3 regions of the Protofrankia sp. Cr2 genome follow, and region 1 is predicted to be linked to each of the others. Evidence: predicted binding sites of a transcription regulator. Region 1 holds the regulator's gene; each other region holds the start of a gene.
What was found. The regulator LexA, encoded in region 1, represses DNA repair genes until DNA is damaged. The targets are predictions, from matches to a motif close to CGAACNNNNGTTCG.

Region 1 (9,922 bases):
CACCCGGGTGATCTCCGGGGTCGGGAAGTCGGCGAAACAGATCGAGATGTCCATCGCGGTGATGACCAGCTCGACGGCGGCGATGAACGCCTCGCCGTCGAAGGTCAGATCGTCGCGCAGGAACCGCATCAGGTTCAGCGACGCCAGGTTGCAACTGGAGTTGTCCAGGTGCACGTACTCGCTGCACGGGTTGCTGGCACTGATCCGGCCGGAGTCCGGGCAGGTGTGCCAGTCATTGATCGTGTCGTCGTACTGGATCCCCGGATCCGCGCAGTCCCACGCGGCGATCGCGATCGTATGGAACAGCGACCGCGCCCGGACAGTCTCGATGATCCGTCCATCGAGCCGGGCCCGCAGGTGGAAGTCGGTGTCGTCGACCACCGCCCGCATGAACTCGTCCGTCACCCGGACCGAGTTGTTGGCGTTCTGGTACTGCACCGAGACGATGTCGCGGCCGCCGAGATCCATGTCGAAGCCGGCATCCCGCAATGCCCGGATCTTGCTTTCCTCACGCGCCTTGGTCTCGACGAAGTCGACGATGTCGGGATGGTCGACGTCGAGCACGACCATCTTCGCGGCTCGCCGGGTCGCACCACCCGACTTGATCGTTCCAGCCGAGGCGTCAGCGCCGCGCATGAAACTGACCGGTCCGGACGCGGTGCCGCCCGAGGACAGCAGTTCCTTGGACGAGCGGATGCGCGACAGGTTCAGGCCGGCACCGGACCCGCCTTTGAAGATCAGACCCTCTTCCCGGTACCAGTTGAGAATCGACTCCATCGTGTCGTCGACGGCGAGGATGAAACAGGCTGAGACCTGCTGCGGCGCCGCGGTGCCGACGTTGAACCACACGGGGCTGTTGAAGCTGAAGACCTGGTGCAGCAGCATCCACGCCAGTTCATGCTCGAAGACCTCGGCGTCGGTCTCCGACGCGAAGTACCCGTTCTGCAGCCCGGCCGCCGCGTAGGTGCGCACGACCCGGTCGATGAGCTGGCGCAGGGACCATTCGCGGGTGGCGCTGCCCAACGCGCCACGGAAGTACTTGCTCGTGACGATGTTCGTGGCGTTCACCGACCAGAAGTCGGGGAACTCCACCCCGCGCTGCTCGAAGTTGACCGAACCGTCCCGCCAGTTGGTCATGACGACGTCCCGCAGCTCCCAGGTGACCTCGTCGTAGGGATGGACCCCGGGCGAGGTATGGACACGTCCGACCGTCAGGCCGGTGCTCTTACCAGCGGACCGGCTCGACTTCGTGCCACGGGTCTCGGTCATGGCGCTCCTCGTCTGGCGTGTGGCGGGTACGGCGTGTGGCGGGTACGGCAGGGACGGCAACGCGCCGGCCCGTGAACTATCCGGTCTGCGCCCGAAGGCCCGCGATCGCGGTCTCGAAGTCCGCCAGGGACTCGAAGGCCAGATACACCGAGGCGAACCTCAGGTAGGCGACCTCGTCAAGATCTTGCAGTGGGCTGAGAATCGCCCGGCCGATCTCGTCCGAGGGAATCTCAGCCGCTCCCGACGCACGCAACCTGTCCTCGACCAGCTGAGCGAGCTGAGCCAGCGCGTCGGCCTCGACCGGTCGACCCTGACATGCCCGGCGCACACCCGCCACCACCTTCGCGCGGCTGAACGGCTCGGTCACACCACTGCGCTTAATCACCCGCAGTGATGCCTCCTCGATCGTCGTGAACCGACGGCCACAGGATGAGCATGATCGCCTACGGCGGATCGCGGCGCCCTCCTCAGCCTCGCGGCTGTCAACCACCCTGCTGTCCGGGTGTCGACAGAACGGGCATCGCACGGACGATCCCCCAAGATCTTGGAAACTTACAACTCGGTAACTACTACATGTTGTGGTCGACCATAGGGCCCACCACCACGAACTGGCAAACGGTCGGCGTGTCGGACGGTCAGGGCAGACGAAGCGTCTGCCCGGGAACAAGATCGATAGTGGCAAGCTGGTTCATACCGGCCAGCCGCGCCACAATCACCCGAGTGTCACCCTCGGGAGCCAGCACACGCGCTATACCCCATAAGGTCTCCCCGGGCTGGACCACGTGAACACGACTGGAAGCCCCAGCGCCACGCGGTGCGGCCAGCGATGTCACCCGCGCGACGGACAAGATCAGACAGAAGACGACCGCGACGAGGACAATCAGGACCAGCCGGCCCCGCCTGGTCAATCTCAGTGGAGGCAGCACCGGCTGCTCCACCACGCACCTGTTCAACACACCCCTTCACCCCTCGAGATCACGAACTACGAACATCCGTTCGATCGAACGTCTGATCGATTTTGTACCTCATGGCTCCGACGGAATCGTCGCGACACGCTCGAACAGACGTTTGAGAAATCCGGTCGCTGCGGTTACGGTCGTACCGATGAGATGTCGGTCGTGACCACCGGCTCCGGTTCCTGGCGAAAACACCAGGTATGCAGAGAGCGGAGTCTGTCACGACCGCAAAACGAAGGAGAACGGCAGGTATGACCACCGACCCCAACCGCACCCGACGTGGCCGGCCACCGCGCGGTACCGTGCGCGACCTGCCGGATGGGCCGGCGGACGCGTCGGGCCTGACCCCCCGCCAGCGCAAGGTGTTGGAGGTGATCCGCAATGCCGTCGAGCGCCGCGGATATCCGCCCAGTGTCCGCGAGATCGGCGAAGCGGTCGGGCTCACAAGCACGAGCAGCGTCGCGCATCAGCTCAAGATGCTGGAGGAGAAGGGCTTCCTGCGTCGTGACCCGCACCGTCCGCGGGCCATGGAAGTGCTCTCTGCGGACACGCCGGTACGGCCGACGGCACGCGACAGCCTCCACCTCGGGCCGCCGCCGGCCCTGACGGCCGGCACCGGGGAGTCCACCGCCCCGCCCGACGCCCGCCGGGAAGCGGCCTACGTGCCCGTCCTCGGCCGTATCGCAGCGGGTGGGCCGATCCTCGCCGAGCAGGCGATCGAGGACATCTTCCCGCTTCCCCGTGAGATCGTCGGCGAGGGCACGCTGTTCATGCTGAGAGTCGTCGGAGACTCCATGGTCAATGCCGCGATCTGCGACGGGGACTGGGTAGTCGTCCGCCAGCAGCCGGTCGCGGACAACGGCGAGATAGTCGCCGCAATGATCGACGGCGAGGCCACGGTCAAGACGTTGCGTCACCGTGACGGGCACGTATGGCTCCAGCCACAGAACCCGGCCTATGCCGATATTCCGGGTGACGAAGCATCGATCCTCGGTCGGATCGTCGCGGTACTACGCCGGGTCTGAACATGGCAGGTCGGGCGGACCGGATGAAGGCCGGGCGAGTGGTTGCGGTCGTCGGTCCGACGGCGGCCGGCAAGAGCGAGCTCGCGATCGATCTCGCCGCCACCCTCGGCGGCGAGATCGTCAACGCCGACTCCATGCAGCTCTACCGCGGCATGGACATCGGCACGGCCAAGGTGCCGACGCGAGACCGCAAGGGCATTGCGCACCATCTCCTTGACGTCTGGGACGTCACCCACACCGCCGACGTGGCGTCGTACCAGGCACGGGCACGAGCAGTCATCGACGATCTGCTGGTTGCCGGCCGGACCCCGGTACTCGTCGGCGGCTCCGGACTCTACATCAGGGCTGTCATCGACGATCTCAGGTTTCCCGGCACCGACCCGGCGGTGCGCGCACGCCTTGAACGGGAGCTGTCCGAACGTGGGGCTGCCGCGTTGCATGCCGACCTGACCGCACGCGCGCCGCAGGCAGCTGCCGCCATACTGGTCGGCAACGGTCGTCGTATCGTGCGCGCGCTGGAAGTGGTGGAGCTGACCGGCGGCTTCACCGCCTCCCTACCAGAGCACCGCGCGGTCTATGACGTCGTTCAGATCGGCCTCGACCATCCCCAGCTCGACGCCCGGGTTGCCGACCGCGTGGGCGACATGTGGGCTGCCGGCATGGTCGAGGAGGTCCGAACGCTCGCCGACATGGGGCTTCGGAGCGGACGGACCGCCTCGCGGGCGCTGGGTTACGCCCAGGTTCTGGCCTGGCTGGATGGCACGATCGAATCAGGCGAATCGGCCCGACTTGCAACAATTGCCGCGACGCGCCGATTCGTCCGCCGACAACGGTCGTGGTTTCGCCGCGATCCCCGCATAATTTGGCTGGACCGTCCTGACGTCGACCAGGTGGCGGGCATGATCCGCTCAGCCTGACGGGCGATGGGTACCGGCGACCCGTTCATCCCGGCGTCTGGAGACAGCTGTGACCGCGCTCGAGCTGAACCTCGTCCCGGCCCTGTGTGCCGCGTTTGACGACGGGTCGTTGCAGCTGCATTACCAGCCCGAGGTGGACCTGCGCAACGGATCGGTTCCGGCGATGGAGGCGTTTCTGCGCTGGCAACATCCCGACCATGGTCTGCTGAACCCGGCGCAGTTCATGCCGGTCGCCGAAGCCGCAGGCCTGTCCGAACAGGTCGGCCGCTGGGTCCTTCAAACTGCTGTTGCGGAGGCTCGGACATGGCACGAGATGGCTTCGGGGACCACCATCCGCCCGCCCCGACTGTGGGTGAACGTCACCGCCGACCAGCTGACCCGGCCGGACTTCGCGGTCGAGGTGGAACGCCTCATGGCTGGCCGCGGGCTGCCACCGGGAGCCCTCGGGCTGGAGTTCACCGAACAGACTCTTGGGCTCGCGCACATCGGGGTACCCCGTCTGTTGAGCCACCTACGCTCGTTCGGACCGGCGGTGGGCGTCGACGGCTTCGGAACCTGGTACGCTTCCATGTCGACTCTTGACGTCCTGCCACTGGACATGGTGAAGATCGACGGACGCTTCCTCCGCGCCATGCAGCGGGACCTGGAAGGTGAAGCCGTACTGGCCTCGATCATCACGCTGGCTCACCGACGGCGGCTGGTGGTGACGGCAGAAGGCGTTGACAGCATGGTCATCGCGTCCAGGTTGGCCGCGATGAACTGTGACCGCGGCGCCGGCCGGTTGTTCTGTCCACCCGTTCCCACTGACGACGCCCGAATGATCGCGCTCGGCCGTGGCCGACCGGACCGCCGGCATGAGCGCTCGGGATCATCCTCCCACCCCCCCGCCACCGTACCGATGCGACCGCCGGCATCCAACCGCGTCAGAGAAGGGCGATATGACGCTTCCCGCCATTGAGGACTCCATCCGCGACCACGTCCGCAACCACTTCTTCGACGCCACCGGTGAGGGACTCGATCTCGCCGACCGGGCGGCCCTGCGCCGGGTACCGGGTCTGACGACCGAACTGGACGACGTCACCGAGGTCGAGTACCGTCAGCTCCGGCTGGAACGAGTCGTCCTCATCGGCGTGTGGACCGCCGGGACCGCCACGGACGTCGCGACCTCCATGACCGAGCTCGCGGCACTCGCGAACACGGCCGGCTCGGTCATCCTGGACGCACTCGTCCAGCGGCGCGACACCCCCGACGCGGCCACGTACGTCGGTTCCGGCAAGGCACGGGAGCTGTGCGAGGTCGTTGCCGCCGTCGGCGCCGACACCGTTGTCTGCGACGGTGAACTGACTCCCGGCCAGCTGCGCCAGCTGGAGGATGTCGTCAAGGTCAAGGTCATCGACCGGACCGCGCTGATCCTGGATATTTTCGCCCAGCACGCGACATCCCGGGAAGGCAAGGCGCAGGTCGAACTTGCCCAGCTGCAGTACATGCTGCCGCGGCTGCGCGGCTGGGGTGAGTCGATGTCGCGGTCCGGCGGTGGGATCGGCACCCGGGGCCCTGGCGAGACGAAGATCGAAACTGACCGGCGGCGCCTGCGGGCGCGCATGGCCAGGCTCCGCCGCGAACTCGCCGACATGAAGACGATCCGGGCGACGAAACGGTCGTCACGGCAACGCAGCGGGGTTCCGGCGGTCACGATCGCCGGCTACACCAACGCCGGCAAGTCCTCACTGCTCAACCGCCTCACGGGCGCGGGCGTACTCGTCGAGGATGCGCTGTTCGCCACGCTGGACCCGACGGTACGACGCGCCACGCTCCCCGACGGTCGGACCTTCACCCTCGCTGACACCGTCGGTTTCGTCCGCCACCTGCCACACCAGATCGTCGAGGCGTTCCGCTCGACGCTGGAGGAGGTCGCGGACGCCGATCTCCTCCTGCACGTGGTCGACGGTTCGCATCCCGATCCGATGTTGCAGATTACGGCTGTCCGCATGGTGATCAACGACGTCGACGCCGGGGATGTCCCCGAGCTGATCGTGGTTAACAAGATCGACGCTGCCGACCCGGAGGTACTGGCCGGGCTGCGTCGAGGCATCCCGAACGCGGTGTTCGTGTCCGCACGAACGGGCGAGGGCCTGTCCACCCTGGTGGAGGCGCTGACCGAACGTGTGCCCCACCCGGCGGTGGAGGTGTGCGTGCTGGTGCCCTTCGCCCGCGGCGATCTGGTGTCACGGGTCCATGCCGACGGCGAGGTCCTCGATCTGCGGCACACCGCGGACGGCACCGTGGTGCGGGCCCGGGTACCGGTCGGCCTCGCCGCTGCGCTCGCCGTGTTTCAGCCAGAAATCGATCAACACAGCCTCGGTGGCCCGGGGGTTCTCGGTCACAGGTGAGTGCGCGGCCCCGGGGATCACTTCGTAGCGGGCACCGAGGCGTACCGCCATGTCCGCCTGCAGATGCGGCGGCCAGGCGTCATCGGCCATGCCGTGGGCGACCAGAACCGGCGCGCCGGCCTCGCTGGTCGCGGCGGCAAGGTCACCGACCCGGTCAGGCTCGTCGAGAAGCTGCTCGCTCATGACCCGTAGCCCGACATCGCTGCTGGCGAAGAACCGGTGCTCCAGGAACTCCAAGCCGCCGGGCGGGTAGCTGGTGGTGTCCGCGGCGCGCACCGCGGCCCACACCGCGTCGCGGCCGCTGCGGTCGTAGACGACCCGCATGGCTCGCAACGCGATCCGGCGGGCGCCGACGATCCCGGCGGGGCCGGAGCACAGCAGCACCAGGCTCGCCGCGGACGAGGGTCGGCTGATGACCGCGGCGCGGGCGACGAGGCCGCCGAAGGAATGGCCCAGCAGATGCACCGGCTGACCGATGTCGTCGACCACCCGCCCGACATCCTCGGCAAGAGCCTCGACCGTGCAGTCCCGTTCCGGATCGGCGGCAGGCGACTCGTACTGGCCGCGCTGGTCGACCGCGATGACGTTGAACCCGACCGCCGCCAACCCTTTCATGATCACTAGATAGTCCTCCTTGCTCCCGGTGTAGCCGGGCAGCAGGACGACCGGTGGGTCCGCTGGTGAACCGGCTCGCAGTGCCGCGAGACCCGCACAGGTCAGGCGCCGCACCCCTGGCGGCAGTTCCGTCGGCGTCGAGAGCATGGCTAACGACTCCCCCATTCCCAGAAGGCGACCACGTACCCCACACCGTAGGGTGCGGCAACGTACTCAGCGCGAGATAACCATGACCGTACGTACGTGTCGCTCGGTCCAGAAACGAGGCTCGCGCCGGCCAGCACCTGCCAGGACGCACGACCCGCCGCCATCAGCTCACGGGAGACCTCGGGCTCGAGCCGCAACAGCGCGGGCGCGTCAGCGGCGGCCAGCGCCGCCGCCGCCATGGCGTCATGGGCCGCGGCGCGCTCGTCGAATCCCCCGGGCGCACCGACCGTCCGCCGGGCGCTGCCGTCCGCCATCACCAACAACGCGACCCTGGCCGCCCGGCGCGCCAACGCGACGCCGATCTGCGCGGCATCCCGCACGGCGGTCATCTCGCTCACACCGAATCCGACGACGTCCCCCCGCCACGACGTCTGTTCGAGCAGCCAGGCTCCGACCGTCAACGACAACGACAACGACAACAGCGGCTGGCCACCGCATCGCCGACCATGATGGGGCGCCCGCCCCAGCGTCACCGATCGGGGTACCCCGAAGCCTGCCAGCGATCCCGACTGACCGGCCGCGTAGGCCGCGGTCCGTGGGGCATCGCCGACGACCACGAGGAGGTCCGGATTCCACCCGACCAGCCTGCGGATGGCCCGGACCGCCGGTTCTCGCACCGCCACGGGTTCGCCTCGGGCAACCTCGGGGATGAGCAACGGTGGATGCGGGCAGACCGCCGCAGCGACCAGCGTCACCGGCGACGCATGGGTATGCCGAGGTCGGTCGACCGGCGAGTCATCCCAGCGTCACCGTCATGACTCGGTGTGCGCTGCGCGCTCTGCCAGAGGTCACCCGCACTGGTCCGCCGGTGGGTCAGCGGCGGACCGTCCGCCACCAGATGGTGCGGCGCAGCTTTGGTGATCACAGTTTCCACCACATCACCGGGCCGTATCCCGGGATCGGAGATGTCGGACGTGGCCGGTGGCCGGAGGTGGACAAGTCGACCGTCACGGGCACGGCCGGATCGTCGTCCGGTGGCGGCGTCCTTGCGTCCCTCGCCGTCGACAACCAGGACCTCCACCCGCTCACCGACGATCATGCGGTTGGCCTCCCAGGAGATCTCCTCCTGAACAACCACCAGCCGGTCATAGCGCTCCTGCACGACCGCCGGTTCGACCTGCCCGTCCATGGTCGCCGCCGGGGTGCCGGCCCGCCGGGAGTACTGGAACGTGAAAGCACTGGCGAACCGCGCCTCGCGGACCACCTGCAGGGTGTCGGCAAAATCTGCCTCGGTCTCCCCGGGGAAGCCGACGATGATGTCGGTGGTGATCGCGGCGTGGGGCATCGCCGCCCGTACCCGCTCGACGATCCCGAGGAAACGCTCCTGGCGGTAGGAGCGGCGCATCCGCCGCAGCACCGCGTCCGACCCCGATTGCAACGGCATGTGCAGCTGCGGACACACAGCCTCCGTCGCCGCCATCGCCTCGATCACATCATCGGTGAAATCGCGTGGATGCGGGGAGGTGAATCGGATGCGCTCCAAGCCGTCGATCGTCCCGCACGCGCGCAGCAGTTTCGCGAACGCCCCCGGGTCACCCAGCGACCGGCCATAGGAGTTCACGTTCTGGCCGAGCAGAGTGATCTCCAGAACGCCTTCGGCGACCAGCGCCTCGACCTCGGCGAGAACGTCCCCGGGGCGACGGTCGGCCTCCTTGCCGCGCAGGCTCGGCACGATGCAGAAGGTGCAGGTGTTGTCGCAGCCGACACTGATACTCACCCAGGCCGAATGGTGTGTTACCCGCTTGGCGGGAAGCGCGCTGGGGAATACCTCCAACGCCTCGGCGATCTCAACCTCGGCCACCGCGTTGTGCCGGGCACGTTCCAGCAGGACGGGCAGTCTGTGTAGATTGTGCGTTCCGAACACGACATCCACCCAGGGGGCGCGTTCGATGATCAGCGAGCGGTCCTTCTGTGCGAGGCAGCCACCGACGGCGATCTGCATGCCCGGGTGGCTCTGCTTGGCAGGGTACATCTGGCCGAGATTGCCGTAGAGGCGGTTGTCAGCGTTTTCCCGTACCGCGCACGTGTTGAAGACCACCAGATCGGGCGTGGCGTCGACTCCGGTCTCGACCGGTACGTAGCCGGCGGCCTCAAGCATGCCGGCGATGCGTTCGGAGTCGTGAACGTTCATCTGACAGCCGAACGTCCGGACCTGATAGCTGCGGGGACTCACCCAGCCAGCCTACGGCGCGCAAGCCGGACGCTCCCAGCCGGACAGCCCGCTAGCGGGCGACTTCGACGGCGCGAGTCTCCCGGACGACGGTGACCCGGATCTGACCGGGGTAGGTCAGTTCGTCCTCAATCTGCTTGGCGACATCACGAGCCAGCATATGGGCGGCGATGTCATCGACCTGATCCGATACGACCATCACCCGGACCTCGCGGCCGGCCTGCATCGCGAACACCTTCTCAACACCCGGGCGCTCGCCGGCAATCTGCTCGATGCGCTCGAGCCTTTTGACGTAGGACTCCAGGCTCTCCCGGCGAGCGCCCGGTCGCCCGCCGGAGATCTGGTCGGCGGCCTGGGTCAGCACGGCCTCGAT
Region 2 (9,922 bases), on a different contig from region 1:
CCCGCACCTCTGCGTAGTCACGGACCCGGCGCAGCAGCCGGTTGGCGATCCGCGGCGTCCCTCGCGACCGCCCGGCGACCTCGGTGGCGCCGTCGCCGGTGAGACGCACCCCTAGCAACCCGGCCGAGCGGGTAAGCACACTGGTCAGCTCGTCGGGATCGTAGAAGTCCATGTGTGCGGTGAAGCCGAACCGATCACGCAGCGGACCGGTGAGAAGACCTGACCGGGTGGTCGCGCCGACCAGGGTGAACGGCGCGAGGTCGAGCGGGATAGCGGTCGCGCCGGGGCCCTTACCGAGCACCACGTCGACCCGGAAGTCCTCCATCGCGGCGTAGAGCAGTTCCTCCGCGGGGCGGGCGATCCGGTGGATCTCGTCCAGGAACAGCACGTCGCCCGGAGCGAGCGCGGTGAGGATCGCGACGAGATCTCCCGCGCGTTCGACCGCCGGACCGCTGGTCATCCGCAACGGGACCGACAGCTCCCGTGCGATGATCATCGCCAGGCTGGTCTTGCCCAACCCGGGTGGCCCGGACAACAGGACGTGGTCGGGCGGACGGGCGCGGGCCCGCGCCCCTTCCAGCATGATCGTAAGTTGCTCGCGGACCTTCTGCTGGCCGATGAACTCCGCCAGGCTCCCCGGCCGCAGACCGGCCTCGAACGCCTGCTCCTCCGGCTCAGCCACCGGCGAGACCAGACCCTCGGCATCCACGGGCTGCATCACCGGGGCCGCAGGGCAGCCAGCGTCCGGCGCAGCAGCAGAGCTACCGTGTCCGGCGCCTGATCGTCACCAACAGCGACAGCGTCACCCGAGCCGTTGTCGCTGGCGCGCACTGTGGTCAGCGCGTCCTCGGCCTCACGCGCGGTGTAGCCGAGCCCGAGCAGCGCGAGACGGACCTGTTCGGCAACGGCGACCCGGGGTCTGTCCTGCGCCGCCGACGGACCGCCGCCCACGCCGGCATCGCTGTCCGCGTCGGCGTTCCCACCCCGGGCCACGGGCACCGACATCGGCGCTGCGAGGCGGTCCTTGAGATCGAGGACGATGCGCTGCGCACCCTTGCGGCCGATGCCGGGCACCTTGGTCAGAGCGGCCAGATCCTCAGCCGCGACCGCGCGGCGCACGCCGTCGGGGCTGTGCACGCCGAGGACGGCCTGGGCGAGCCGGGGACCGACCCCGGATGCGCTCTGCAGGGTTTCGAAGACGTCACGTTCGTCGGCATCGGCGAACCCGTAGAGAGTGAGCTCGGTCTCCCGAACAACCAGGGTGGTGGCCAGGCGTGCATCCTGGCCTACCCGCAGCCGTGACAGCGTCGCGGGGGTGCACTGCACGAGCAGCCCGACCCCACCGACCTCGACGACGGCTGCCTCGGGTGACAAGGCTGCGACCGTGCCCGAAACAGAAGCGATCATCGACCGGTCTCCTTTCGGGCGCTCTGGCCGCCGTGGGCCGCCGCCGCCGCCATCCTGGCCAGCGCCGGGCCACGCCACAGGTGACACAGGGCCAGAGCCAGGGCGTCCGCCGCATCGGCCGGACGCGGCGGATCGGGCAACCTCAGCAGGCGGCTCACCATGAACGCCACCTGAGCTTTGTCCGCCCGGCCGCTACCGCTGACCGCGGCCTTCACCTCGCTGGGCGTGTACAACGCCACCGGTAGGCCCCGCCGGGCCGCGGTGACGATGGCCACCGCCCCGGCCTGCGCCGTACCCATGACCGTCCGGACGTTGGCCTGACTGAACACCCGCTCGACCGCGACCGCATCGGGGTTGTGCCGACCGATCCATTCATCCAGGCCCTGCTCAAGTGCCCACAGTCGGGCTGCGACGTCGTCGGTGGCCGGCGTGCGCAGCACGCCGACCGCAATCAGCGAGGCGTTCCGGCCGGGGCCGCCGTCAACCACACCGAGACCGCAGCGCGTGAGCCCCGGATCGACACCGAGCACCAGCACCAGCGCCCTCCCGCTTGCTGGTCCGCGGACCAGCCGTCCTGAATCCTGACTTCAGCTACCGTCGACCATTGTGGCCCCGGGACGGTTCGCCACGGTCGCGACACGCGCGAACGTCCGTTCGAATCTTGAAACGTCAAAACAGACCTGGAAACCAGGGCATCGCACAGCGCAAGGTGGCCGGCAGCCGGCGAGGACTACCCGTCAGGCCGACACCAGCTCCATGATCTCATCCGAGATATCAGCGTTGAACCAGACATTCTGGACGTCGTCGAGATCCTCCACCGCCTCAACGAGCTTGAGGACCTTGCGGGCGGATTCCTCGTCCAACGGCACGCTGACGCTCGGCAGCCACGACAGGTCCGCAGTCGAAACCGCGAGCGCGGCGCCCAGCACGGCGACCCGTACCGCGTTGAGGTCCGTCGCCTCGGACACGACCTCGAAGGCGTCACCCAGGTCGTTGACCTCCTCAGCACCGGCGTCGAGAACGGCGATCAGGACGTCGTCCTCGCTCAGGCCGGGCGTCTTGGGGACCAGGACCACACCCTTGCGATTGAACAGGTACGAGACCGAACCGGGGTCCGCAACGGTGCCACCGTTGCGGGTGATCGCGACCCGGACGTCGGAGGCGGCCCGGTTGCGGTTGTCGGTGAGGCACTCGACCAGGACGGCCACACCGCTGGGCCCGTACGCCTCGTAGGTGATCTCCTCGTAGTTGACGCCGCCGGCGAGCTCTCCCGAGCCCCGCTTGACGGCCCGGTCGATGTTGTCGTTCGGCACCGACTGCGACTTGGCCTTGGCGATGGCGTCGGCCAATGTCGGGTTGCCAGCCGGGTCTCCACCACCGGTCTTCGCCGCCACTTCGACCGATTTGATCAGTTTTGCGAACAGCTTGCCGCGGCGTGCATCAACGACTGCCTTCTTGTGCTTCGTGGTCGCCCACTTGGAGTGACCGCTCATGCCCTGCCCCTCACCTGTACCGACCCCTGCCTTCCACGATTGCCTGTGACAACGTCGACGAACATCCGGTGTATCCGGATGTCACCGGTCAACTCCGGATGGAATGCCGTCGCCAACAGATTGTCCTGGCGGACCGCGACAATCCTGTCACCAACCCGGCCCAGAACCTCAACCTCATCCCCGACCTTCTCCACCCACGGTGCCCGGATGAAGACCGCTCGAACCGGGCCGCCGCCGACACCGATAAGATCGATATCCGCCTCGAACGAGTCCACCTGACGGCCGAATGCGTTGCGCCGCACGACAACATCCAAGCCTGCCAGCAGCGGTTGGCCGGGTGCGGCGTCCAGGACCTCCCGAGCCAGCAGAATCATGCCCGCGCAGGATCCGAACACCGGCAGCCCGGCCGCGATCGCCGCCCGCAGGGGGTCCAGAACATCGAACACGCGCAGCAGCCGCCCGATCGTGGTGGACTCCCCACCGGGCAGGACCAACCCGTCCACCGCGTCCAGATCGGACGCGCGCCGGACCTCCAGCGGGTCGGCGCCGACCGCGCGCAGCGCCCGGACATGCTCGCGGACGTCGCCCTGCAGTGCCAGCACGCCCACCCGCGCCGGCCGCGCTGCCGGTGCGATCATGCCGAGGTCGCTCACCAGCCGCGATCGGCGAACCTGGCCGCGGGCTCCAGCTCGCCGGTGCTGATGCCGACCATCGCCTCCCCGAGACCACGCGAGACCTTCACCAGGACGTCGGCGTGGTTGTACATGGTGGTGGCCTCGACGATCGCCCGCGCACGCCGCGCCGGATCACCGGACTTGAAGATGCCCGAGCCGACGAACACGCCGTCGGCACCCAGCTGCATCATCAGTGCCGCGTCCGCGGGCGTGGCGATGCCACCCGCGGTGAACAGGACGAGTGGCAGGCGCCCCAGGTGCGCGACCTCGGCCACGAGCTCGTACGGGGCGCGCAGATCCTTGGCCGCGGCGAACAGCTCGCTGGGGTCCAGCACGGACAGGCGGGCGATCTCCGCTCTGATCGTGCGCATGTGCACGACGGCGTTGGACACCTCACCGGTGCCCGCCTCACCCTTCGACCGGATCATCGCCGCACCCTCGCCGATGCGACGCAACGCCTCCCCCAGGTTGGTCGCGCCACAGACGAACGGGACGGTGAACCGCCACTTGTCGATGTGATGGTGCGGGTCGGCGGGGGTGAGGACCTCGGACTCGTCGACGTAGTCGACCCCCAGCTGCTGGAGCACTTGGGCCTCGACGAAGTGGCCGATACGCGCCTTGGCCATGACCGGGATCGACACCGCCTCGATGATCTCCTCGATCATCTCCGGGTCGCTCATGCGAGCCACCCCGCCCTGGGCACGAATGTCGGCCGGCACCCGCTCCAAGGCCATCACCGCGACCGCACCGGCATCCTCGGCGATCCTCGCCTGGTCGGCGGTGACCACATCCATGATCACACCACCTTTGAGCATCTCCGCCATGCCCCGCTTGACGCGGGCCGTCCCCACCTGGGTACCGGCAGAACCGGGAGGCTCGGCCACCCGTGCGGACCCGTCGTCGGGCTGCGCAGACTCGGGTGCGGTCAGGCCATCGGACATGACTCGCCTCTCTGTACACGGATCCGTCGGGAGCAGGTGCCCCTGCCCGCGCGCACGTCGGCCAACCCGGACTTCGGCCTACCGGGCCACCGGCGGATGCACGAATCCGCACCGGACGGGGGACGCCTCATCGTACGGCCGAAGTGCCACCTGAATCCCACCTGGGACCCTCGGGTACGCACACGGGCGGTCGGCGACGAGTGGTAACGACCGCATGCCTATGCCGGATACCCATGCCGGATACCACATTACAGACAAGTCATCATGGAGCGAATCCGGTCATATCACCATTCAACGTACCGCCGTCGGGCTTGTTCTCGTCGCCATCGCCGTCGATCCTCCCGTCTCCGCTGCTGCGCACCGGGAGAGCGTCGTCGATCTCGAAGTAGGCCGGCAACGGTCTACGCCCGGACAAACGCAGGACCCGGACAACCCGTCTGCTTCGCAACGCCCGCACATCACGGACCGCGTCATTGTGCAGCTGGCGGGCAAGGGCCACCCGGGCCGCGGCAACGTCCACCGCGTGCAGGGCGTCAGGCGCGCGGTCGGCTGTCGCCGCGACCTGCGCTGACCGCAACGCCCGGCTGAGGTTGTTCTCCACCGCTTCGGCGTCGTTGTCCAGCGGGCCGTCAGCAGCGAGAGCCGCATGGGCCGCATGGGCCGCCCGCGCCCGCACCACCGCCTCGCCCAGCTCGGCCAGCTCGCACTGTCGGGCGAGTTCCCCGGCCGCTGCCACGCGCAGCGCCAGCTGGCCGGTCAGACCCGTGCGGGCATCGGTGACCCGGACCGCGAGGCGGTCGAGACGACTCGCGAGCCAGGTGAGGTATGTGGCGATCAGAACGATGACCGCGACCGTGAGGACAACTAGGGGCACCTCGCGCAGCGTAGTCAACAGCGGGTGACCTCGCGCCAGGGGATTGATTCCGATCAAGCAGAATGACGAATCGTCTTCGGCTGAGAGCCCACAGCTACCGACACCGGCGTGTCGCCGGCGACCATCTCGTACACCCCGACGATGCGTTTCGCGATCATCGGCCAGTCATAGGCGGTCACCACCGCCCGGCCCCGATCGGTGAGCCGGCCACGCTCACCCGGATCGGCCAGCAGCTCGGCAAGCGCACGGGCGAGGCCCGTCGCATCCCCGACCGGGAACAGTCGGCCGGCGTGGCCGTCATCGAGAACGCGGCGGAAGGCGTCGATGTCGCTGGCCACAACCGGAGCGCCGGCGGCCATCGCCTCCAGCAGGACGATGCCGAAACTCTCCTGCCCGGTGTTGGGTGCGCAATAGATCTGCCCAGAACGAAACACCCGGGGTTTGTCGGCCTCGGAGACCAGACCGAGCAGGTGCACCCGGTCCCGCAGACCTGGCTCCACCCGGTCGAGAACCGCCTCGCAGTCGCCCGGGCCCGCGACCAGCAACTGCGCCCCCTCGCACCGCGCCACCAGCGTCGGCAAGGCCGCCAGCAGCACGTCCAGACCTTTGCGGGGCTCGTCGATACGCCCCAGGAAGACCACGGTCGCGCCGCCCGGTGGGCGCGTGGGCAGCGGCGTGGCGTCCCGGAAGGTGCCCACCGCGACTCCGTTGGGAATGAGGATCGCGTCCACGCCGAGATGTTCGACGATCGTTCGTCTGGCCGCCTCGGACACCGCGATCCGCGCCCGGACCTTCTCCATCGAGGGCTGCAATGCGCCGTGCGCAGCCGTCAGAATCTTCGAACGCGGGTTGGACGTGTGGAATGTGGCGACGATGGGACCATCGGCAAGCATGCACGTGAGCAGGCTGACGCTCGGCGCCGTGGGCTCGTGCACGTGCAACACGTCGAAGTCGTTCTCCCGCAACCACCTGCGCACGCGGGCGGCTGACACCGGCCCCATCAGCAGCCTGGCGACCGAGCCGTTGTAGGGCACCGGCACCGCGTGGCCCGCGTCCACGGCATATGGCGGGAGGGTTGTCTCGTCGTCGACCGGCGTGATCACCGAAACGTCGTGACCGAGTCCGATGAGAGTCTCGGCGAGGTCCCGCACGTGGACCTGAACCCCTCCGGGCACATCCCAGGTGTAAGGGCAGGCCAGCCCGATCTTCACGTTTCCACTCCGGCCGATGGCGGGCAGGCTGTTTGCTCTGCCGCCGCGGCGGTCGCCGGCTCTGCCTGCTCTGCCTGTTCTGCCTGCTCTGCGGTCGCCGGCTCGTCCCGCCAGATGCGCTGGAGCATGTGCCAGTCCGCGGGGTGGGCCGCGATGCCCTCGGCGAAGGCGTCTGCCAACGCCTGGGTCATCCGGACGACGTCGGTATGCGGCACGGCCGGGTGAATACGCACACCCCAACCGTCCGGCTCGAACCATAGGGTGGCAGGCAGCAACGTCGCCCCGGTCCGCAGAGCGAGAGCGGCCGGCCCCGGCGGCATCGTGGCCGTCGCTCCGAAGAAGGTGACCGGCACCCCGTCCGCGGACAGGTCGCGGTCGGCCAGCAGGCACACCGTGCCGCCAGCGAGCAAGCGGTCCGCCAGCAGGTCAAATGGTGGCAGCTCACCACCGGTCAGCGGGATGACCTCCATGCCGAGCGCGGAACGGAACCGTACGAAACGATCGAAAAGGGATGCCGGTTCCACCCGCTCGGCGACCGTTGTGAACGGCTCCCCGTTCGCGGCGAGCCACGCGCCGGCATGCTCCCAGTTTCCCATGTGCGGCAGCGCGGCGATGGTGCCTCGACCGGACGCCAGAGCCGCACGTAGCCGCGGTTCGGCCAGCATGCGCATACCCTTGGTGATCCGTTCGCCCGGCATGTCCTGCAGCCGGAAGACCTCCAGCCAGTAACGGGCGTAGGACCGCATGGCAGCCCGCGTGAGATCGTCGAGATCTGCGTCGGGTGGGACTGTTCGCGCCAGGTTCGACCGCAGCCGGCGGACTCCACGGCCGTCCCGGCGCAGGGCCGCATCGGCCGCCGCGGTGAACACCCGCGCGGCGACACGCTCGGGCAGGACACGCACGACCCGCCAGCCCGTCGCGTAGGCCAGGTCCGTCATCCGGGCTTGCGCAGTCGTCAACGCCGGCCGCCCCGTCAGTGGACCCGCGTGGCCGCGGGCGATTCGACCGGCGGCTGGGCCGCCCGCGCGGCAGCGCCCTGACCTCGCCCCAGGTACTGCCGATGGACATGGACGATCCGCTGCGCCACCGTCAGCACCGTGGCCGCGGCGAGGAACCACAGCGCGGCCGGCAGCAGATACGGCACGCCCAGGCCATAGAGACCAGCGGCGACCAGGACGACCAGGAGCCGCTCACCGCGTTCGGCGAAGCCGACGTCACAGTGGAATCCCAGCCCTTCCGCTCTGGCCTTGACATACGAGATGATCGAACCCGCCACCAGGCAGATCAGGGCGGCCACACACAGCGGCAACGAATCACCGTCACCGGCGTACCAAATGATCAACGAGCCGAAGATGGCGCCGTCACCGACCCGGTCGGAGGTGGAGTCCAGGAACGCACCCCACGGCGAGGAGATCCCACGAGCGCGGGCGATGAGTCCGTCGATGAGATCGGAGACGGCGAACAGGGTGATGACGACAGCGCCAACGAAGAAGACCCCGCGGGTGAAGAAACCCAGCGCCCCACCGACCACGCCGATGGTGCCCACCATGGTCACGGCATCCGGTGACACCGACGACCGGGCCAACCGCTCACCCAAGGGATCGAGCACGCGCTGGATCTGCGGTCGCGCCTTGCTAGCGAGCATGTCCCGTCCCGTCCCGTACGTCCCGCACTGCTCGTTCACAGTACCGCCGGCACGATCGGCAACCGCCACCTCATTCGGCCGACACGGGTTGTTCACACGCCCGTCAAGGAGGAATCTATTCCCAGGGACTCGTGTTCCCTGCGGGGCTCGCCTTCCCCGGGGGCCCAGTAGTCCGTCCGGCAGCCGTCCACTGGTTTCTCACCTTCCCATCCAGCCAGTGGCCATGTCACTCCGGGGAGGCGCGGGTGAAGTCAGCACCATGCGATGTCCGTCCCGTTCACCAACGCGGCACCGACGTGCGCAACATCGTCCTGGTCGGCCACACCGGCGCAGGCAAGACCACCCTCGCCGAGTGCCTGCTGGCCACGGCGGACGGCGGTGAGGCTGCGCACGGCCATTCCGCCAATACCCGACATACCGATCATGAAGATACCGAAAGTCGGCAGCGCACACTCAACCTCACCGCGCTGTCCACGATCCACCGGGGACTGCGGATCAACCTGCTCGACACACCGGGGCTCGCCGATTTCATCGGGGACCTGCGCGCCGGCCTGCGCGCTGCTGATGCGGCCCTGTTCGTGGTCAGCGCCCTCGACGGAGTCGACGGCTTCACGCGGCTGCTCTGGGACGAATGCGCCGCCGCCGCAACGCCCCGCGCGATCGCGATCACCAAACTCGACCGTCCCCAGGCCGACTTCGCCTCGACCCTCAGCATCTGCCAGGAGGTGTTCGGGGCGGGCGTGCTCCCGCTTTACCTGCCGGTCGGCCGCTCGCGGTCTGCCGAACCCATGCCGGGTGAGCAGCGATACCGGCTGGTCGACCTGTTGGCGCCTGCCGAGGACGGTCCGGCGGGCCAGAACAGCGATGCGGGCCAGAACAGCGGGCCTGGGGCGATTGCCGCGGCCCGCGACGCCCTGATCGAGGGGATCATCGCCGAGAGCGAGGACGAGTCCCTGCTGGACCGCTACCTGGCCGGTGAGACGCTCTCGGCGAAACAGCTGCTCGACGATCTGGAGACTGCGGTCGCCCGTGGCCGTTTCCATCCGGTCGTGGCGACCGTCGGAAACGGGGCCGATGGACTGGGCGTGACAGAACTGCTGGACCTCTTCGCGGGGGCGTTCCCGTCCCCGTTCGAACATCCACTACCGGCCACCAGCCGGCCGGACGGATCGCCGTGCCCGCTGCCGTCGGGCGACCCCGATGGTCCGCTGGCCGCCGAGGTCATCAAGACCACGACCGATCCCTATGTCGGACGCATCAGCCTCATCCGGGTGTTCTCCGGCACGCTGCGCCCGGACACGCCGGTTCATGTCGCCGGACACGGCCGGGCCGACCGGGGCCACCCCGACCACGACGAGGACGCGAAGATCGGCACGATCTCCCGCCCACTGGGCCGGTCGACGCAGGAGGCCGTCGAGATGTGCCGAGCCGGCGACATCTGTACCGCATCCAAGATCATAACAGCGGAGGCCGGGGACACGCTGTCGAGCCCGGACGGCCCCATCCTGTTCGAGGCCTGGACCATGCCCGAGCCGCAGCTGCCGGTGGCGATCCGGGCCCGGACGAAGAGCGCCGAGGACAAATTGTCAACCGCGCTTGCCCGCCTCACCGCCGAGGACCCGAGCGTGACCGTCGAGCACAGCGGTGAGACCGGTCAGCTCGTCCTGTGGTGTATGG
Region 3 (9,922 bases), on a different contig from region 1:
ACCGCTCGCCGCGTTGGCCCGGCCACGGTGGCCGGCGTTCCTGGCCTGGCAGGCGACTGAGGCATATGTGCTGTTGACCCGGTTCCTGCACTTCGTCTACAACGACACCAACGGAGCGTCCGGAATCGACCGTGGCTGGTTCGTGAGCGCCGTCGTCATCCGCGACCTCACCTTGTGTGTGTTCGCCTCGCTGGTCATTCGCGAGATCCTGCGGCCCGAACTGGACGTCGTCCGCCGCACCGGAGCGGACGATCCGGCTGGTGGCGTGCTCGACGGGGCGGCGGACCGGCGCAGTCGCCGGGCCGTGCGCGCCACGGCGGACACCGCGACCGCGACGGACCGGGACTGCACGCAGGCCGATCCGGGCGGGTGGGCGGCAGCTGTCGGGGCTGGTCCATGACCGTGCCATCGGAAGATCCCCGTCCCGACCGGACCGGTCGAGCCGAACCGGAGTCCGGCCCGGTCGCGCTGCTCGGGTCCGGTGTGCCCGGCACCGGTGCGCCCGGCACCGTCCGGACGTGGCTGAACAGGATTCCGCGAGCAGTCCGGGCGACCCTGCCGATCTGGTTCGTCAGCCGGGTCACGGTCATCGTGTTGTCATTGGCCACATCCCGGGCACTGTCCGGTCAACCGAGTGCTGATCTGCCGGGCGTGTCGACGCTGTGGAACCGCTGGGACGTCGGACTGTTCACCAAGGTCGCGCGGTACGGATACGAGTCCCCGATGTACGCCGACCACACCGAGGTGGACTTTCCGGGGTACCCGATCGCGATGCGTGTCGCTCACCTGTTCATCGGTGACTGGACGGTTGCGGGGATGGCCGTCTCGTTCGTCGCGGGGGCCGTGGCGGTGGCGGCCATCTGGCAGCTGCAAATCGATGACACTGCGGTCGCAGGAGCGTCAACCTCGACCGGACCGGTGGTGGCTTCCATCGGACCGGTGTCCGCCGGGACCGGACCGGTGTCCGCCGGGACCGGACGGGCTTCCGGCGGGACCGGACGGGCCGCCGGCGGTATCGGACTCTGGGCTGGTCCGGGTGACCAGGACCGCCGTGCCGCGGACTTCGCGGTCCTCGCGCTGCTGCTGTTCCCCTATGCGGTATTCCTCTGCGCGGGATACTCGGAGGCGATCTTTCTCGGTTTCGCCACCACATCCTGGCTTGCCGCACGCCGCCAGCACTGGTGGCTCGCCGGCCTGCTCGGCGCCGGTGCAGCCTCGACCAGGGTCACCGGAATCCCCTTCTGCTTCGCGCTGGCGGTGCAGTATGTCGTCAGCCGGCGGCGCGCGGGGCTACCGGTGTTCGCGACGCCGGGACTCGCGCTCGCGCTGCCCCCGTTGCCCGTGCTCGCCTTCGTCACCTACCTACGGGTCCGTACCGGCCGGTGGGACTCCTACGCCGAGGCGATGCGGGTCGGCTGGCACCGGGAGATCGACTGGCCGTGGGTGGGATGGCGGGCGACCTGGCACGGAGCCTTCGACGCATCGCAGTCCTCGGCGTGGACCTGGTTCTGGCGTGGTGAGATGGCAGCCGTGGTCATCGGCGTCGTGCTGACCGTGGCGCTGGTGTGGTCGGCGCGTTTGGGTGAGGCTGCCTTCGTCGGCGCTGCGACGCTGCTGATGAGCAGCTCGAACTACTACGCCTCGGGGATTCGGACAATTCTGGTCGCCTTTCCGATGTACCTGCTGCTCGCCCGGGTAGCGACCCGGTGTCCCTGGGTGCGGCCGGCTTACGTCTGGCTCTGCGCGCCCGTCATGGCCGCCTTTGTCGTCGCCTTCACCCAGGGCCAGTGGGTCGACTGAGCCACCGGTTCGGCCGCCACGGGTTCGGACGCCCCGGGTCGCGGGCCAGCTGGTTGACGTGGATCGAGTAGTGTTTGCCAGGTTGCCGTTCGTTGGCCCGCGCGCGGTGCGCGTGCGGGCGCTCTGACACGCGGCACTGTCCCTCCTGCCACGGAATCCTCCGTGGCCGCCCGAGTCCACAGGAGGTGGGTTCACCCTTGCCACGGCATTACGAACTGATGGTCATCCTCGAACCGGATCTTGAAGAGCGCACGGTCGCGCCGTCCCTTGACCAGTATCTGACCGGTGTCCGCGCCAGCGGCGGCGTTGTCGAGAAGGTCGAAGTCTGGGGCCGCCGCCGGCTCGCCTACGAGATCCGCAAGAGCGTCGAGGGTATCTATGCCGTCATCGACCTGCATTCCGAGCCGGATGTGGTCGCCGAACTCGACCGCCAGCTCGTCCTCAATGAATCGGTGATCCGTACCAAGGTGATCCGGCTTCCCGAGAAGAAGAAGCCCCGACGCAAGATCGCGGCCTGAAGGGAGCGGCTTCATGGCCGGCGAAACAGTCATCACGGTGGTCGGAAACCTGACGAACGACCCCGAGCTTCGGTTCACCCCCAACGGTGCCGCGGTTGCCAGCTTCACCGTGGCCTCGACGCCGCGGACCCTCGACCGGACCACCAACGAGTGGAAGGACGGGGACGCGCTGTTCCTGCGTTGTTCCATCTGGCGGCAGGCCGCGGAGCACGTTGCCGAATCGCTCCAGAAGGGCGCCCGGGTCATCGTGCAAGGTCGGCTCAAGCAGCGGAAGTGGACCGACCGCGAGGGTAACGAGCGCATCTCGGTCGAGCTGGACGTCGAGGAGATCGGCCCGTCACTGAAGTACGCCACCGCGAAGGTCGTCAAGGCGGCTCGTGGCGCCGGCGGCGGCGGCGGTTATGGCGGACCGAGTGCCGGGGCTGCGCCCGGTGGGTACGGCGGGCCGCCTGCGCCCGGGGGTCCTGCCGGCGGGGCTGGCGGCTACGGTGCTCCCGCTCCCGCTCCCGCCGGCGGCGGATCGGGATACGGCGGCGGTGCCGTCGAGGACCCGTGGTCCGCGCCGGCCGGCGCCTACTCCGAGGAACCCCCGTTCTAGTGGTCCGCCAGCGGACCACCAGCGGACCACCAGCGGCCCGCGTGGCCTGCGGATGCGCGAATTGAACGGGCCTGCGGTCGAACCCACAGACATATAGGAGTGCACGATGGCCAAGGCGGCCGTGCGCAAACCGAAGAAGAAGGTTTGCGCGTTCTGCAAGGACAAGAGCGACTACATCGACTACAAGGACACCTCGCTGCTGCGGAAGTTCATCTCCGATCGCGGTAAGATCCGCGCCCGGCGGGTCACCGGAAACTGCAGTCAGCATCAGCGTGATGTGGCGATCGCGGTGAAGAACAGCCGCGAGATGGCGCTGCTGCCTTACACTTCGACGGCTCGCTGAGGAGACTGGCGATGAAGCTGATCCTCACTCAGGAGGTACCCGGCCTCGGTAGCCCCGGTGACACGGTCGAGGTCGCCGGCGGGTATGGCCGCAACTACCTCATCCCGCGTCGGTACGCGATCGTGGCGACCCGGGGTGCCGAGAAGCAGATCGCCCAGATCCGCCGGGCACGGTCGGCTCGGGCGGTCCGAGACCTCGGGCATGCAAAGGAGATCGCCGGCCAGCTTTCCAGGCTGTCCGTCCAGCTGGTGAGCCGGGCGGGTAAGGAAGGTCGGCTGTTCGGCTCCGTGACAGCGGCGGACGTGGTGGCGGCGGTCGCCGCGGCCGGCGGTCCCGATCTGGACCGCAGGCGGGTGGAACTACCGAAGCCGATCAAGTCACTGGGTGCCCACACGGTCTCGGTGCACCTGCACACCGACGTCGTCGCGACCGTCAGCCTGGACGTGGTCTCCGCCTGAGGACGGCCACGTGAGGACGGCCACGTAAGAATGTCCGCCGGAGTGGTTCCACCTGGGAAGGTCTGAACACTCCGGCGGTATGGGGCCGTATGGCGGTATGGGTGACCGCGGTGTTGCCTGCCGGTCGATGGACCGGCAGGTTGATGCGACGCCGCGGTCACTCTTCGTTTTTTCGCCCACATCCGGATCCGCGCACAGCGTGAGTCGCTGGCTGTACGGGGGCAGCGGTGACCGGATCCACGGATTTCTTTTGTCCACAGGCGGTGGATGGCTGCGGTGCCTGCCACACCGCGAAATCGGCGTGGACGATGCATCTTCCGATCGGCTATCCACAGCTTCGAGAGACTTGTCCTGATGCTGTCCCCAGGGCGTTCGGTCTTATCCACAGCAGTTATCCACAGTATCTGTGGATAACTTTTTGAGACTTCAGGTCACCTCGCCGTACAGTCGGCGCCGTTGGTAGGGGACGGCTGATCGGGAGGGGACGGCCGCCCGGGTGGGGGTGCTCGGTCGGACATTGACAACGTCGACCTGATGGTCGAACATATGTTCGATAGTCGGGTGTGTGTCGAAACTGCGGTCACGACAAGCGGTCACGACAAGCGGTTGCCACAAGCGGCGCTACAGGGGGTGGTCATGACACTGACCGACATTGACCGCGCCCGGGGTGGTTCAGGCGGGCCGGTCGAGTTCGACCGCACCCCGCCACATGATCTTGCGGCTGAGCAGAGTGCGCTGGGCGGCATGCTGCTGTCGAAGGACGCGATCGCCGACGTGGTGGAGGTACTCGCCGCGGTCGACTTCTACCGTCCCGCGCACGGCACTGTCTACGGCGTCATCGGCGACCTGTACGGCCGTGGGGAACCGGCTGACGTCATCAGTGTCGCCGCTGAGCTCGGCAGACGGGAGCTGCTCGAGCGGGTGGGCGGGCCGGCGTACCTGCACACCCTCATCTCAAGCGTGCCGACGGCGGCGAACGCCGGCTACTACGCCCGCATCGTGGCGGAGAAGGCCGTCCTGCGCCGCCTGGCGGAGGCCGGTACCCGCATCGTCCAGCTCGCCTTCGGCCCCGCGCAGGACGTGGACGAGGTCGTCGACCGTGCCCAGGCGGCCGTCTACGAGGTCACCGACCGTCGCTCGAGTGAGGACTACGCCCCGCTCGGCGAGTTGCTCAACCCCGCCCTGGAGGAGATCGAAGCCATCCAGGGGCACAACGGGTCACTGACCGGGGTCCCCACCGGCTTCAATGATCTGGACGAGCTGACCAACGGGCTGCACGGCGGCCAGTTGTGGATCATTGCGGCCAGGCCCGCCGTCGGCAAAAGCACGCTCGGTTTGGATCTTGCTCGGGCTGCGTCCATCCGTAACGGGATGACATCGGTGATCTTCTCGCTGGAGATGAGCCGAATGGAGATCACCATGCGGCTGTTGTCGGCGGAGGCCCGGGTGTCCCTGCAGAGCATCCGCACCGGGCGGCTCACCGACGACGACTGGGCCCGTCTTGCCCGCCGGATGGGCGAGGTCGCGGACGCTCCCCTGTTCATCGACGACAGCCCGCACCTGACCATGATGGAGATTCGGGCGAAGGCCCGGCGGCTCAAACAGCGCAACGACCTCCGGATGATTGTTCTCGATTACCTGCAGCTCATGTCGTCGCCGAAACGGACGGAAAGCCGCCAGCAGGAGGTCAGCGAGATATCGCGTTCACTGAAACTGCTCGCCAAGGAGCTGGATGTCCCGGTGGTGGCGATCTCCCAGCTGAACCGTGCCTCGGAACAGCGTGCGGACAAGCGCCCACAGATCTCCGACCTTCGCGAATCAGGATCGCTCGAGCAGGATGCGGACGCGGTGATCCTGCTGTACCGGGAGGATGCGGTGGAGAAGGAGTCAGCTCGTGCCGGCGAGGCCGACCTGATCGTCGCCAAACACCGTAACGGCCCGACCGGCACCGTCACCGTCGCCTTCCAGGGCCACTACTCTCGTTTCGTCGACATGGCCAGCTGACCCAGGTCAAGGCTCCCGGGCGATCCAGCCCTATTTCTTGATCGATACCCCTATTGCCGGGCGCTCTGACTATGGAGTGGCAGTCCCGGAGGTCCGATCGCTCGCCTCGACCCGCGCGGTGCGGACCGCATCCTGAACGACGGCTGGGCTGCAGCCAAGCTCTGCGGCGATCTGTCGGATGGACATGCCGGCACGGTGCGCATCCAGAATGGCCGCACGGCGGGCGCGGGCACTTGTAAGCATCCGCTGGCGCGCCGCTTCGGTGTCTGTCGCGTGCTGCCGAGCCGTGGCCAACGCGGCGGCGATGTGGGATTGCGATTCCTGACCGGTCGAGCGTTCGTCGGCGAGTGTTTCGACGATCTCGGTGAGGAGGTACTGGACCTTCTGGTCCACCGGCCGTCCCCGGTACATGTTCTCCAGCAGGTCGAGCCCTTGGTCGACGGTGGTGAAGCCCACCTGCCGGTAGAGGAATGCGATGTCGTCGGCATCGGTCTCGACTCGGGACGCGAGGAGTTTCATGGCAAGCAGGTAACGTGGTGATGCGACATCGACCGTAAGAGCGCCGCCGTCGTAGTACCGCCTGACGTCCGGGTCGGGTCCTGGCAGGAAGCCCTTCACCGCGTCGTTCAGCCAGTCCTTCGCCAGGTCCCGCCGCTGGGCGACGGCCTCTGCGGCCTGGCGGACAACGTTTGTCGGGACGAAGACGGCGTCGAGGTCCCGGGTTGACCGGCCCACGTCGTAGGCGAGCGCGAGTGCTGCGCCTCCGACCAGGAAGACGTCGGCATGGACGTCACGGCGGCGAAGCTCGTCATTCAGTTCGTCCAGCAGGGTGATGATTTCGTCGCGGCCCAGTCCGACGCTCATGCCCGATCAAGCGCTCCGTCCGTGATGAACACTCCCCGTTTCCGGAAGGACAACGGCGACTCGACGAGCGCACGAGGCTGCATTCCCCGCAACGCTGTGACGAACCACCACGGTTCGGCCTCGCGCCGGGGATCATGGACCCACCCGGGTGGCCGCCAGGCATCACGCCGAGCAAGATGCTCGGCCAGAGCGGCCAACGCGCCGTCCACCCGCTGATCGCCGCTGGGGCGGGGAGGTGCCGCCCATATGGCTGCGGCGGCTTCAGTTCCGCTGTGCCGCAGAACGCTGGTGTAATCGTCGAGCAGCTGGAGCACAGCGTGCCGCCAGACGCTCAGTAGTGGGTATTTGTTACTTATCATGGCCGCCGCGATGGCCGCCGCGTCATCAACCGTACGAAACGAACGGTTCGGAGCCATGGCTGTATGGTACCCCCATACAGCGTCCGGTGTAGGTGTCGGCGGCTGTCGACCGAACGTGGGCTGTCGACCGGACGTGCCAGACTTGTGCCCATGACCGCCCCGGCCCCTGGCCCCGCTCCCGCTGACGGCTCGCGCGGCCTGCCCGTGCTGGAGATCGCGCGCTTCGACATCACACCCGGCCAGGAGCAGGGGTTCGTCGACGCCTACCGCTCGGTCGTCGGTGAGGTCACCACCTGCCCTGGTTTCCGATCGGTGCGGATGACCCGCGGGGTGGAGTCACCGTCGAGGTTCGTCCTGCTGGTCGAGTGGGAGAACCTCGACGCGCACCTGGTGAACTTCCGGGAGTCCGACCGCTTCGTCCGCTGGCGCGCGGCGCTGGGCACCTTCTTCGCCCAGCCGCCCACCGTGGAGCACGTGACCGACCTGCCGTGAGCACCTTCGTCAACTATTTCTTCTTCGCGCCGCTGTTCGCGACCTTCTTCGGGTTCCTGGGGTGGATGGTCCCCACCATCCTGTCCCGCGGGGCCGTGCCCCGCCGCCGCGTCGGCGTCTACACCCTGTTCTGTACCGGATATGCGGTCATCGCCGTCCTGAGTCTGTTCCTCCTCGTGCTGGGGACGCAGACGAGTACCAAAACCGTGGAGCCCGACGGCCAGGTCCACTTCGTGACCGGCGCCCGCAGCCATGAGGTGGTTCCGCTGCTGGGCACTGTCATCTCCTTCGCTGTCGTGTGGCTGGTCCGGCGGGAGTGGTTGCGCCGCCGCGGTGGCCGGTAGGGACACCCGCGACGGTCGGTCCCAGCGGCCGGTGCTGGTGGCCGGTGTTGGTGGCCGGTCCTGACGGCCGGTCCTGGTGCGCGGACACTGTTTGGGCGGGCGTTACGCTGGGCGTGAACGGGCAGGTCTCTGTGAGCGTGCCCGACCCAGGCGCGGTCCACGTCCGCGTCGATCGATCGCCATGAGGACTGCCCGATGCCTGCTTTGCGTTCCCGTACTACCACCCACGGTCGTAACATGGCCGGCGCGCGAGCCCTATGGCGTGCCACCGGCATGACGGACAGCGACTTCGGCAAGCCGATCGTGGCCATCGCGAACAGCTTCACCGAGTTCGTCCCCGGCCATGTGCACCTGCGTGACCTCGGCCGCATCGTGTCGGACGCGATCGCGGAGGCCGGCGGAGTGGGGCGGGAGTTCCACACGATCGCGGTGGACGACGGCATCGCGATGGGCCACGGCGGAATGCTCTACTCGCTGCCGTCCCGGGAGATCATCGCGGACAGTGTCGAGTACATGGTCAACGCCCACTGTGCCGATGCGCTCGTCTGCATCTCGAACTGCGACAAGATCACGCCAGGGATGCTGCTGGCGGCCTTGCGGCTGAACATCCCGACCGTGTTCGTGTCCGGCGGCGCGATGGAGTCCGGTCAGGCTGTCGTGTCCGGTGGCGTCGTCCGGTCCGGTCTGGACCTCATCTCCGCAATCGCGGCATCGGTGGACACCGCGGTCGACGACGCCGAACTGGACGCGGTGGAACGCTCGGCCTGCCCGACCTGCGGGTCGTGCTCGGGCATGTTCACCGCCAACTCGATGAACTGCCTGACCGAGGCGCTCGGGCTCGCGCTGCCCGGCAACGGGTCCACTCTCGCCACCTCCGCCGCTCGTCGCGACCTGTTCGTCCAGGCCGGACGGACCGTTGTGGACCTCGCGAAGCGCTGGTACGACAAGGACGACGACGCGGTGCTGCCGCGGTCGATCGCGACCCGGGCGGCGTTCGCCAACGCCTTCGCCGTGGACGTGGCCATGGGTGGTTCGACCAACACCGTCCTGCATCTGCTGGCCGCCGCGGTCGAGGCCGGCGTCGACATCACCCTCGACGACATCGACGAGATCTCCCGGACGGTGCCGTGCCTGTGCAAGGTGGCGCCGAGCTCGGACTACCACATGGAGGACGTCCACCGGGCCGGCGGCATTCCGGCCATCCTCGGGGAGCTTGACCGGGCCGGACTGCTGCACCGCGGCGTCCACACCGTCCACTCGGCAAGCCTTGCGGAGTTCCTCTCCCACTGGGATGTCCGCCGGCCGGACGCGGCTGGACAAGCGGTGGAACTCTTCCACGCGGCACCGGGCGGAGTGCGCACGATCGAGCCCTTCTCCTCGGTCAACCGGTGGGAGTCACTGGACACCGATGCGGCATCGGGTTGCATCCGCGACGTCGCGCACGCCTACTCGGCGGACGGTGGCCTCGCGGTGCTGCGCGGAACGCTCGCCCCGGACGGCGCCGTGCTCAAGACCGCCGGCGTGGAGGCCGGGCGGCTGACCTTCCGCGGCCCCGCGCTGGTACTGGAAAGCCAGGACGACGCGGTGGACGCGATCCTGTCCGGGCGGGTCCACCCGGGTGATGTGCTGGTCATCCGCTACGAGGGCCCGCGGGGCGGTCCGGGCATGCAGGAGATGCTGTACCCGACCACGTTCCTGAAGGCGCGTGGGCTCGGGCCTGCGTGTGCGCTGGTCACCGATGGGCGGTTCTCCGGCGGGTCCGCGGGGTTGTCCATCGGGCACGTGTCACCCGAGGCCGCGCACGGCGGTGCGATCGCGTTGGTTCGGGACGGCGACATCATCGAGATCGACATTCCGTCCCGCCGGCTGGACCTGATGGTGGACGCGGCGGAGCTGGCCGCGCGCGAAGCCGCACTGGCCGCGTCCGGCGGCTTTCGGCCGGCGGACCGAGTGCGTCCGGTGTCGGCCGCGCTGCGGGCCTACGCGGCGATGGCGACCTCCGCATCGACCGGCGCGGTTCGCGACGTCTCGCTGGTCGCTCCATAGGGAACCGGGGCCGGCGGGTGCAGGGCGCGCAGATAGAGCTATGACCGCGCGCCCTTGCACCGGTCAGGCCGGGACGCAGAGCGAGAGTGCGAAGTC

Region 2: a site for LexA is predicted at 2,051-2,064, ahead of ruvC (crossover junction endodeoxyribonuclease RuvC). Genes of this name have one in related genera too.
Region 3: a site for LexA is predicted at 4,257-4,270, ahead of dnaB (replicative DNA helicase). Genes of this name have one in related genera too.

The regions. Positions count from the first base shown of each region.
Region 1 covers NZ_CAUVXG010000030.1:36,701-46,622, forward strand. Annotated here, with positions in the region: gene U9978_RS14760 (vitamin B12-dependent ribonucleotide reductase) at 1-1,269, opposite strand, end outside; gene nrdR (transcriptional regulator NrdR) at 1,346-1,795, opposite strand; gene U9978_RS14770 (LysM peptidoglycan-binding domain-containing protein) at 1,905-2,195, opposite strand; gene lexA (transcriptional repressor LexA) at 2,477-3,250, shown strand; gene miaA (tRNA (adenosine(37)-N6)-dimethylallyltransferase MiaA) at 3,253-4,167, shown strand; gene U9978_RS14785 (EAL domain-containing protein) at 4,217-5,125, shown strand; gene hflX (GTPase HflX) at 5,106-6,557, shown strand; partial or broken gene U9978_RS14795 (alpha/beta fold hydrolase) at 6,585-7,337, opposite strand; gene U9978_RS14800 (hypothetical protein) at 7,322-8,074, opposite strand; gene miaB (tRNA (N6-isopentenyl adenosine(37)-C2)-methylthiotransferase MiaB) at 8,071-9,510, opposite strand; gene rny (ribonuclease Y) at 9,602-9,922, opposite strand, start outside.
Region 2 covers NZ_CAUVXG010000019.1:39,451-49,372, reverse strand. Annotated here, with positions in the region: gene ruvB (Holliday junction branch migration DNA helicase RuvB) at 1-709, opposite strand, end outside; gene ruvA (Holliday junction branch migration protein RuvA) at 718-1,407, opposite strand; gene ruvC (crossover junction endodeoxyribonuclease RuvC) at 1,404-1,943, opposite strand; gene U9978_RS11330 (YebC/PmpR family DNA-binding transcriptional regulator) at 2,145-2,900, opposite strand; gene pdxT (pyridoxal 5'-phosphate synthase glutaminase subunit PdxT) at 2,897-3,538, opposite strand; gene pdxS (pyridoxal 5'-phosphate synthase lyase subunit PdxS) at 3,550-4,515, opposite strand; gene U9978_RS11315 (hypothetical protein) at 4,778-5,407, opposite strand; gene U9978_RS11310 (glycosyltransferase family 4 protein) at 5,443-6,600, opposite strand; gene U9978_RS11305 (phosphatidylinositol mannoside acyltransferase) at 6,597-7,538, opposite strand; gene pgsA (phosphatidylinositol phosphate synthase) at 7,574-8,245, opposite strand; gene U9978_RS11295 (elongation factor G-like protein EF-G2) at 8,491-9,922, shown strand, end outside.
Region 3 covers NZ_CAUVXG010000024.1:46,656-56,577, reverse strand. Annotated here, with positions in the region: gene U9978_RS13195 (glycosyltransferase family 87 protein) at 1-400, shown strand, start outside; gene U9978_RS13190 (hypothetical protein) at 397-1,800, shown strand; gene rpsF (30S ribosomal protein S6) at 1,998-2,318, shown strand; gene U9978_RS13180 (single-stranded DNA-binding protein) at 2,332-2,916, shown strand; gene rpsR (30S ribosomal protein S18) at 3,023-3,259, shown strand; gene rplI (50S ribosomal protein L9) at 3,271-3,717, shown strand; gene dnaB (replicative DNA helicase) at 4,354-5,721, shown strand; gene U9978_RS13160 (helix-turn-helix domain-containing protein) at 5,791-6,585, opposite strand; gene U9978_RS13155 (hypothetical protein) at 6,582-7,001, opposite strand; gene U9978_RS13150 (antibiotic biosynthesis monooxygenase) at 7,095-7,436, shown strand; gene U9978_RS13145 (hypothetical protein) at 7,433-7,780, shown strand; gene ilvD (dihydroxy-acid dehydratase) at 7,976-9,826, shown strand; gene egtD (L-histidine N(alpha)-methyltransferase) at 9,890-9,922, opposite strand, start outside.